2 linked regions of the Anaerobacillus alkaliphilus genome follow. The protein of the gene in region 1 interacts with the protein of each later gene in a pairwise test. Links are inferred from orthologs where the notes say so. Each region holds a gene or a part of one and is shown on either strand. Other genes may lie near its edges.

Region 1 (4,595 bases):
AATTCTTCCTTTCATTTCATCGTTTGGAAGAGTTACAACAGAGACTGTAGTCTCGGCTACGTGGTCTGCTGAACAGCGTTGAATCGCAAGTGACACGATTTCTTTTGCTTTCTTATCAGCTTCTTCTTTCGCCCTAGTAACTAATTCTTTAACCATTAATGCTGTTTCGTGAGTTAACTCGTCTTTCACGTCTTTCATAATGATTTCTCTAGCTTCTTCTCTAGTAAACCCAGAAATACGTTCAAGCTCAGCTTGCTGCTTTTGTAAGAGTTCCTCCACTTTGCTATTCATCTCTTCAATATGTCGTTGTTTTTTGGTGAGAGATTCCTCTCGTTTTTCTAATGATTCCTCTTTTTTATCTAAGGTTTCACTTTTGCGATCAAGGACCTCTTCTTTTTGAACCAAACGATTCTCTTGTTTTTGAATCTCATTTCTTCGTTCACGAACATCACGCTCTGCATCCTGACGTAATTTATGAATTTCATCTTTCCCCTCAAGGACAGCTTCCTTCTTTAGTCGATCTGCTTCACGCTTACTTTCTTCAATAATTTGATTCGCTGCATGTTCTGCACTAGAAATCTTCGCTTCTGCAATGGATTTTCGAACAAGATATCCAACAACTGCACTAATTGCTGACAAGACTAGCAAAATGAAGATGAACACGTAGATGTTAATTTCCATACTTTCACCTCCCCTTGCTATCTAATTGTTGGTTTTTCATCAGTACATTATTTCATTTCGTATTAGGTGTGCACATCCAGCACAGGTTACTTTTCTTATAAACATAAAAAAAATAGCCAATAGTAAATGCGGGTATTCTACATAATTGTATAATTGCATACTGTTATTGTCAAGCTTTGTCAATATAACTTGGTTCTAAACCTAAGAAACCAAAAAAACTTACATAAACTTGTACAAAAAAGAATGACCGTTAAATTCACACCGAGCGAATTCAAAGGTCATTCTTAAACCGTCTTATTTTAAATCTAACGGTAAGTCAGCAAATTCATCCTCTGTTGGAAGATCAACTTTAATCTCCCCATTAAGTCCATAGTGTTCACGGATTTTAAGTTCAATTGCATCAGTAATGTCAGGGTTTTCCTTCAAAAATTGCTTTGCATTTTCACGACCTTGACCTAAGCGCTCCTCATTATACGAGTACCACGCACCACTTTTAAGAACAATATCTAAGTCAGAACCAATATCTATGAGCGAACCTTCACGGGAAATACCTTCTCCATACATGATATCTACTTCTGCTTGCTTAAATGGTGGAGCAACCTTGTTCTTTACAACCTTAATTTTTGTCTTGTTACCAACCATATCGTTACCTTGCTTTAACACTTCTGCACGACGTACCTCTAAACGAACAGAAGAATAGAATTTAAGTGCGCGACCACCTGGTGTTGTTTCAGGATTCCCGAACATAACTCCAACTTTTTCACGAATTTGGTTAATAAAGATTGCGATGGTTTTGGATTTATTGATAGCCCCTGAAAGCTTTCTTAATGCCTGTGACATTAAACGAGCTTGAAGACCAATGTGGCTATCTCCCATTTCTCCTTCAATCTCAGCTTTTGGAACAAGAGCAGCTACAGAGTCAATTACAAGAATATCAACTGCACCACTACGTACTAATGCTTCAGCAATTTCTAACGCTTGTTCACCAGTATCTGGTTGCGAAAGAAGTAACTCGTCAATATTTACCCCTAAGTTTTTAGCATAAATTGGATCAAGTGCGTGCTCAGCATCAATAAATGCTGCTTGTCCACCTTTACGTTGTACTTCAGCAATCGCATGAAGCGCAACTGTTGTTTTACCAGAAGATTCTGGTCCGTAAATTTCAATAATTCTTCCTTTTGGATATCCCCCTACGCCTAAAGCAATATCTACAGCTAATGAACCACTTGATATTGTAGAAACTCTTTGTTCAGCTTGTTCCCCAAGTTTCATGATCGAACCTTTTCCAAACTGTTTTTCAATCTGGCGTAACGCCATCTCTAATGCTGCTTTACGATCTCCCATTGTTTCATCTCTCCTTATTTATATATGTAACTTTACTAGTGTTTAATTTTTCATTGATGTAAAATCCCATATCAATATCATAACTTGTTTTTTGAGATTTGCCAATAGTTTTTCCGAACATTTATTCGTCTTTTTTCTGGAAATGAAAAAGAGACTAGTTCCCTTATAGCATAGTGCAAATTGAAGAGAAAAGACAAATTATTTGTCTCCAATTGCACCTACCATACTATGGAAGCTAGCCTCTAATTACTTAGGCAGTTAAACCTTCTTTTCTCGTTTCGGTCTTGGTTTTGCTGGTTCTAAATTGACACGAGCCCCATTTAATCTTGAATAGCGTAATGCTTCATAAAGGAAAGGTGCACTGTCTTCTGGAACTTCGATAAATGTAAAGTTTTCAAAGATATCAATTCGACCAATTGACTTAGCTGGAATTCCCACTAGTTCTGAAACCTCATCAATGACAATTTTAGGTGTTAGTTGGACATTCCTACCAACATTGATAAAGAAACGAACCATTCCTTTAGCGGCACCCGTATCACCAAAGTTATAGCTGTCGTCTTCAACAGTAAATTCACGGTGGAAGGCAATTTTCATTAAGGCAGCAGTTATTTTTTCTGGTGGATAGTCACTAAGCAATTCGTTTACTACCGAATCAAAAAGTGTCAGTTCTTCACCTTCTTCTATTATTGAAACAATTTGTTGCTTCCAAGACTCTTGCTGCTTTTCAACAACATCCTCTATTGTCGGAATTTCTTGAGACGGAATGGACATTTTTATCTCGGACTCAATGGAACGTAAATGCTTCATTTCTCTTGGCGTTACAAGGGTTAATGCTAATCCTTTTCTTCCAGCGCGACCTGTACGTCCAATTCTATGAACATAACTCTCCGGGTCTTGTGGAATATCATAATTAATTACATGTGTAACGTTGTCAACGTCAATCCCTCTAGCTGCTACATCTGTTGCAATTAAAAATTCGATTGTAGAGTCGCGGAATTTCTTCATAACACTGTCACGTTGCATTTGCGTTAAATCTCCATGAAGACCATCAGCCATATACCCTCTTGCTTGAAGGGCTTCAGTCAGTTCTGCAACACCTTTTTTGGTACGGCAAAATAAAATTCCTAAATCAATTTCTTCACTATCAATAATACGGCATAACGAATCTAACTTATTTTTTTCTAATACTTTAAAGTATACCTGGTCGATGGAAGGAGCTGTTACTTCACCTTTATTTATTGAAACAACTTTTGGCTGCTTCATATATTTACGAGATAGCTTCATAATTTCCTGTGGCATCGTTGCTGAGAAAAGAAGCGTTTGTCGCTCTGAGCTTACCTCTTTTAAAATGGATTCAATGTCCTCAACAAATCCCATGTCTAACATTTCATCAGCTTCATCTAAAACAACCGTATGAACCTTGTCTAATTTCAATGTTTTTCTTCTCAGATGATCCAAAACACGTCCAGGTGTTCCGATAATGACATGAACACCTTGCTTCAAGGCACGAATTTGATGACCTATTGACTGGCCACCGTAAATTGGTAGCGTACGTGTACGCTTAAATTTTGATAGTTTTTGCAATTCGCCCGCGACTTGAATCGCTAACTCACGTGTAGGAGTTAAAATAATTGATTGGACATATGGTGCATTAGATACTTTATCGAGAAGAGGAATTCCAAATGCGGCTGTTTTTCCAGTTCCTGTTTGCGCTTGCCCTATAACATCTCCACCTTCAAGAATAACAGGGATCACTTTTTCTTGTATTGGTGACGGAGCTTCAAAGCCCATCTCTTTTATTGCTTTTTTTATTTCATTTGAAATTTGAAAATCATCAAAGTACATTTTTTTTGCCACCTTTTTGTAATTGTTTCAACAGACAATACAAGCCATACTTTACTGAGCGGCTTTGTATTTGTTCCCTTGTACCAGCAAGGTTGATTGGATAACTAATTGTCTCTTCGCCAAGTTTTGCAACTGCGATAAAAACAGTCCCAACCTCTTTGTCTTCTATTTTGGTTGGACCAGCTACCCCAGTAAAACTTATTCCAAAATCGGCTTTTAAAAGAGACCTTACGTTTTCAGCGAGATACTTGGCACATTGTTCACTTACTGCGCCGAACTGTTCAATCACTTCATTTGGCACTTCGAGGAGAGACTGTTTTACATCATTACTGTAGCAGGTTACTCCACCTTTAAAAATACTCGAAACACCAGGATGAGCTGTAATTTCACTCGAAAATAACCCACCAGTAATACTCTCAGCTGCAGCAACACTTAAACTTTGGTCATTAAGCATAGTGATTAGTTCTTTCGTTAATGAAGTATCATCATAGCCGTAGAAATAAGCCCCTACTCTTGCTAAAATTAAGTTTTCTAATTCATCTAGTAATTGTAACCCTACTGCTTTACTCTGATGTTTAACCGTTAGACGTATGGTCACTTCCCCATCCTTTGCTAAAGGTGCAATGGTTGGATTGGTTTGGGCTTCTATTAAATCTAGAAGTTCTGTTTCAAGCTGCGACTCACCTATTCCATAAAAATTTAAAACTCTTGAGATGATTTGTGTT
Region 2 (4,574 bases), on another replicon or contig:
AGTATCTATCGCTTCGAGTTCGGTAGAAGCAAATAAGTTTACGGTTAACGGCTATACGATTTCTTCTGTTCAAACAAGTGGCTCAACAATTACCCTAAACTTAACGGAACGTTCAAGTGCTGATACGGATGCTCGTCCTTCAGTGACATATACAGGTAATTTAAAAGATACTTCTGGTAATGACGTTGGCCAAGTGAATGCAACGGCTAGTGATATGGTACGTCCGATGATCTCAGCTGCTCATTTAACAACATCAGCAGGTACACAAATTACTGGAGCAGTTTCTAACACAGCGACAGCAACGACGATTTCGTTTGATCTTAGCGCTGAGCCAAATAATCGCACACTTCGTGATGGCAAAATGACGATTTCGGAAAATGTGACGATGACTGTTTCTAATCCTTTAGGCGGAACAGAAACTGAAACACTAACAAAAGGTGAAAACAACATGTCATTTGCGGCGTTAATTGCCGAATTAAATCTTGATTTCGGCTTGATCCGTGAGCTAAGAGATAGCTTTGCAGTGACAGGAACGTATACGGACAGCAATGGAAATTCCCGTTCGATTACGATTAATGTAAAAATGAAATAATGAAATTTATACAAACTAGCATTTTTGTTAATAGAGTGCTAGTTTGTTTTCTTTTGTAGTGGTAGAGCCCTTCGGGCTACTTTGTAAAGAAAGTAATATGAAGGTTTTTCATTTGTATTTAAGGCTGATATAATTGATAAAAATATAGCATTCTACTAAAAAAAGGTATTTTTACAAGTAAATTGTTAGCGCCATTTTCATACTTGTTATTGAAACCGAATTTTTATTCAAGTATGATAAACGAAGAAAAAGTTTTGTCGAAGGAGAGTCGAAATGAAAAAGGTATATAGAAACTTACTAGTAACCTTCTGCTTAGTAGCAGCAATTGGTGCAGTAGTTTTTGGTAGTGTCAAATGGAAAGAAAAAGTAGAATTATCTGGGGCTGAAGCAGCTTTTGCCTTAGAAAGTGAAGGGATTAAAGTTCGTACTGTAGATACGACAAAGTTCACAAACCCGGATAATAAACAAACAGAAACAAATAATGAAACAACAAACAATGACCAATCAACAAGCAACTCATCAACAGAAGTAACAACTGACAAGCCTCTCACATCATCAACGCAGCCGACAACAGGAACAAGCGCAGCAAATTCAGAAACTCAACCAACGAACAATACAACAGAGAATAATAAAAACATAAGCGAAGTCAAACAGGAATATATGGTGAAGTTTCTTGCGTTAGAAGGGCAAATTAGTGCTGAGCTAGATGCAATCCTAGATGCTGCTATTGCAGATGTGAAAGCAAAACAAGCCAATAATGAAAATGTTAGCATGCGTGATTTTCAAAACAAGCTCATTGCTGACGTTCAAAAATTAGAGTCAAGCTCGGACCAACAGTTTAACCGTATTTATACCGAACTTGAAGTAGACTTAGTTGCAAATGGGTTTTCTAAAAACGAAGCTAGTCCATTCCGTGCGCAATACCAAGCGGAAAAGCGTCTTCGTGAACAAAGAGCTGTTCAAAAGCTAGCAGAATTAACCAAGTAAATTAAGGTGGTAAAGTTCGACACTTTACCCTTTTTTATTGCGAAAAAGCGCGAAATAACCCGAAATGTATCTGTGAAACTATGTAGTAATATTCACAAATATGTCTTTTTGTGTGATATAATTTTACTAGTTTTGTAGAAATAAAGAGAATGATGGAGGAAATCATGGAAGAAACAATTAGCTTAAAAGAGTTATTTGAAACGTTAAGAAAACGTATTGCGTTAATTATATCTATTACAATCCTAGCTGTAGGTATTAGTGCAATTATGAGTTATTTTGTGATCACACCTAAGTACCAGGCTTCAACACAAATATTAGTCAGTCAAGCAGCGGCTGGGTCAATCTCATCGTTATTATCTGGTGGTAATCCTTTTGACTCAGATTCGAAATACATTGAAACGTATAACGTGATTATGAAAAGTCCGTATATTTTAAATCAAGTAAAAGAAGAAATCGGGATCGATAGAAATATTGCTACACAACTTACGGTATCTCAAGAAGGACGATCTCAAGTTGTGAAGATTACGGTTCAAGATACAAATCCAGTGTTGGCAACCGAAATTGCCAATGTAACTGCAGAAGTATTTCAACGGGAGATACAGTATTTATTGAAAGTAGATAACATTCATATTTTATCACGAGCAGAATTGTCAGCCGTGCCAACGCCAATTTCACCTAAGCCGAACTTAAATATGGCGATTGCGTTTGTTGTTGGGTTAATGACAAGTGTTGGATTAGCATTCTTACTTGAGTTCTTAAACAACACAGTTCGTACTGAAGAAGATATAGAAAAATTATTAGGTCTTCCAGTCCTAGGAGCGATCCCAGTAATTGATGAAGAGCATATCAATGAACATGGTTATGGTCAGTCTGAAAAAGTAGAGAAAGGAAGTGGCAAAATTGGCGCGTAAAGATAAGAATTCATTGGATCCGAAACGAAGAAGTTTGATCACTCACCTTCGACCAAAGTCACCAATTGCTGAGCAATATCGTACAATCCGTACGAATATTCAATTCTCATCATTAGATCAAGAAGTACGTACGATTGTCATTACATCTACTGGACCTGGTGAAGGGAAATCAACAACTGCTGCGAATCTAGCAGTAGTGTTAGCACAGCAAGGAAAGAATGTATTACTAGTCGATGCCGATTTACGCAAACCGACGGCTCATTATACATTTGGGCAAGTAAATACATTTGGTCTTACGAATGTGTTAACAAAGCAAAGTGAGCTTAAAGCAGTTGTACTTGAAACAGATGTAGCTAATTTATCACTGTTAACAAGTGGGCCAATTCCACCAAATCCAGCCGAGTTATTAGCGTCTGCTAGTATGGACGAATTAATTCAAGAAGCACTGCAACATTTTGATACAGTCGTCTTTGATACACCGCCAGTAATGGCTGTAACTGATGCACAGGTTCTTGCGAATAAAGCTGATGGAGCGGTTCTTGTAGTGGCAAGTGGCAAGACTGAAAAAGAAGGTGCGGTTAAGGCAAAAGAACTATTGGTGAGTGCAAAAGCGAAGTTATTAGGTGTCGTTCTAAACCGTAAAGAAACAAAACAAAGTGATTATTATTACTACTACGGAAAGAAATAGGAATAATTACCTATCATTATTTAGTACGAAAGTTGTTATAATTAGGCGTGCGAATTCTGTAAAACAATAGTAAAATGAGTCATTTTTTGTAAAGGGGGTAGGTAATATGATTGATATCCATTGTCACATACTTGCAGGGGTTGATGATGGTCCGAAAACGATTGAACAATCGTTAGCGATGGCCAAGCTAGCTGTGGAAGAAGGAATTACAACGATTATTGCCACTCCCCATCATTTTAATGGTAGTTATGAAAATTCGAGAGAAAAGATCTTCACTGAAGTAGACATGCTTAATGAAGTATTGCTAGATGCCAAGATCCCTCTAACCATTTTACCGGGGCAAGAAACACGGATACACGGAGAAATGGTTAAGAACTTAGAGAAGGCAGAAATTCTTACGTTAAATAACACAAACAAATACTTGTTTGTTGAGCTGCCATCTGATCATGTTCCTAGATATACGAACAAACTTCTATACGATATTCAATTACAAGGGTTAACGCCAATAATCGTTCATCCAGAACGTAACAGTGAAATCATCGAAACACCTGATCTATTATACAAGCTTGTGGAAAGTGGAGCATTAACGCAGGTTACAGCGTCAAGTGTGACAGGAAGATTTGGAAAGAAAATTAAGAAATTCACAAATGATCTAATTGAACACAATTTGACGCACTTTATTGCTTCAGATGCTCATAACACAACTAGTCGATCCTTTCATCTAAGAGAAGCTTACGAACTGATTGATAAGCAATATGGTGTTTCTTATCGTTATCTCTTCCAAGAAAATACAGAATTGTTAGTAAAAGGAAGTTTTGTATCGGTGAATCAACCGGAGAAGATTAAGAGGAAGAAGTTTTTGGGGATTTTTTAAGAGCAATGTAGAATGTAAAGTTTAGAATTAAGAATTATGAATTATGAATGGTGAGGGTTGGTTCGGAGGAGATTTATTGCATCTTCGATGCCATACAGATGAAAGACATCTTTTGAATAATCTTGCGCCATTCTACATTCTACATTTTGCATTCTACATTACATTAATAAGGTGATAACTATGGATCATAAAGTATCAAAGTCAATCGTAAAGACTATCCGATATATCAAGCAGGATGCAACTGATGATCAGTTAGATACAATCAAACGTTTAGTAATAGAAGCAATTGAACGAAGGAAACAATTATTGAGTAAAACTTAATCGTTTTAGGTGATGTCTCCTTACCGTTATCAATGGAGGTACTCGGTTATGCTGTGGGTGTAAAAGCCTTAGACGTTTTGTCGTCGTCGGTGTAATGTGAGGGGAGGTTTGATGCCTCGTACTTTTACTTTAATTATTTAACTCGGTAAAAGGTGGATTGACTATAAGTTTAAGTTCTGTACGAGTGTCTGGGTAAATCAT

What was found. Proteins that work in one complex are often made in the same cells at the same time.
Region 2: the proteins of recA (region 1) and DS745_RS07640 interact in binary tests that used the Bacillus subtilis proteins (3 or more experiments, as listed by UniProt). The link is inferred for Anaerobacillus alkaliphilus from one-to-one orthologs.

Annotation. Positions count from the first base shown.
Region 1 is NZ_QOUX01000046.1:234,082-238,676, forward strand. Bases 1-2,964 are described here. They hold recA (recombinase RecA), read right to left. Parts: upstream 2,026-2,964; coding sequence 976-2,025; downstream 1-975. Other genes in these bases: rny (ribonuclease Y), read right to left, coding at 1-681; DS745_RS16340 (DEAD/DEAH box helicase), read right to left, coding at 2,284-2,964. Outside these bases: more of DS745_RS16340, read right to left, coding at 2,965-3,870; DS745_RS16345 (competence/damage-inducible protein A), read right to left, coding at 3,860-4,595. UniProt on the Bacillus subtilis protein: Multifunctional protein involved in homologous recombination, DNA repair and competence.
Region 2 is NZ_QOUX01000026.1:152,800-157,373, reverse strand. Bases 674-3,616 are described here. They hold DS745_RS07640 (YveK family protein), read left to right. Parts: upstream 674-1,743; coding sequence 1,744-2,490; downstream 2,491-3,616. Other genes in these bases: DS745_RS07630 (tyrosine-protein phosphatase), read left to right, coding at 3,285-3,616; DS745_RS07635 (CpsD/CapB family tyrosine-protein kinase), read left to right, coding at 2,480-3,178; DS745_RS07645 (hypothetical protein), read left to right, coding at 866-1,579. In the rest of the region: DS745_RS07650 (S-layer homology domain-containing protein), read left to right, coding at 1-592; more of DS745_RS07630, read left to right, coding at 3,617-4,052; DS745_RS24535 (hypothetical protein), read left to right, coding at 4,233-4,373. UniProt on the Bacillus subtilis protein: Required for YwqD kinase activity. May bring YwqD and its substrates into contact. Probably involved in the regulation of capsular polysaccharide biosynthesis.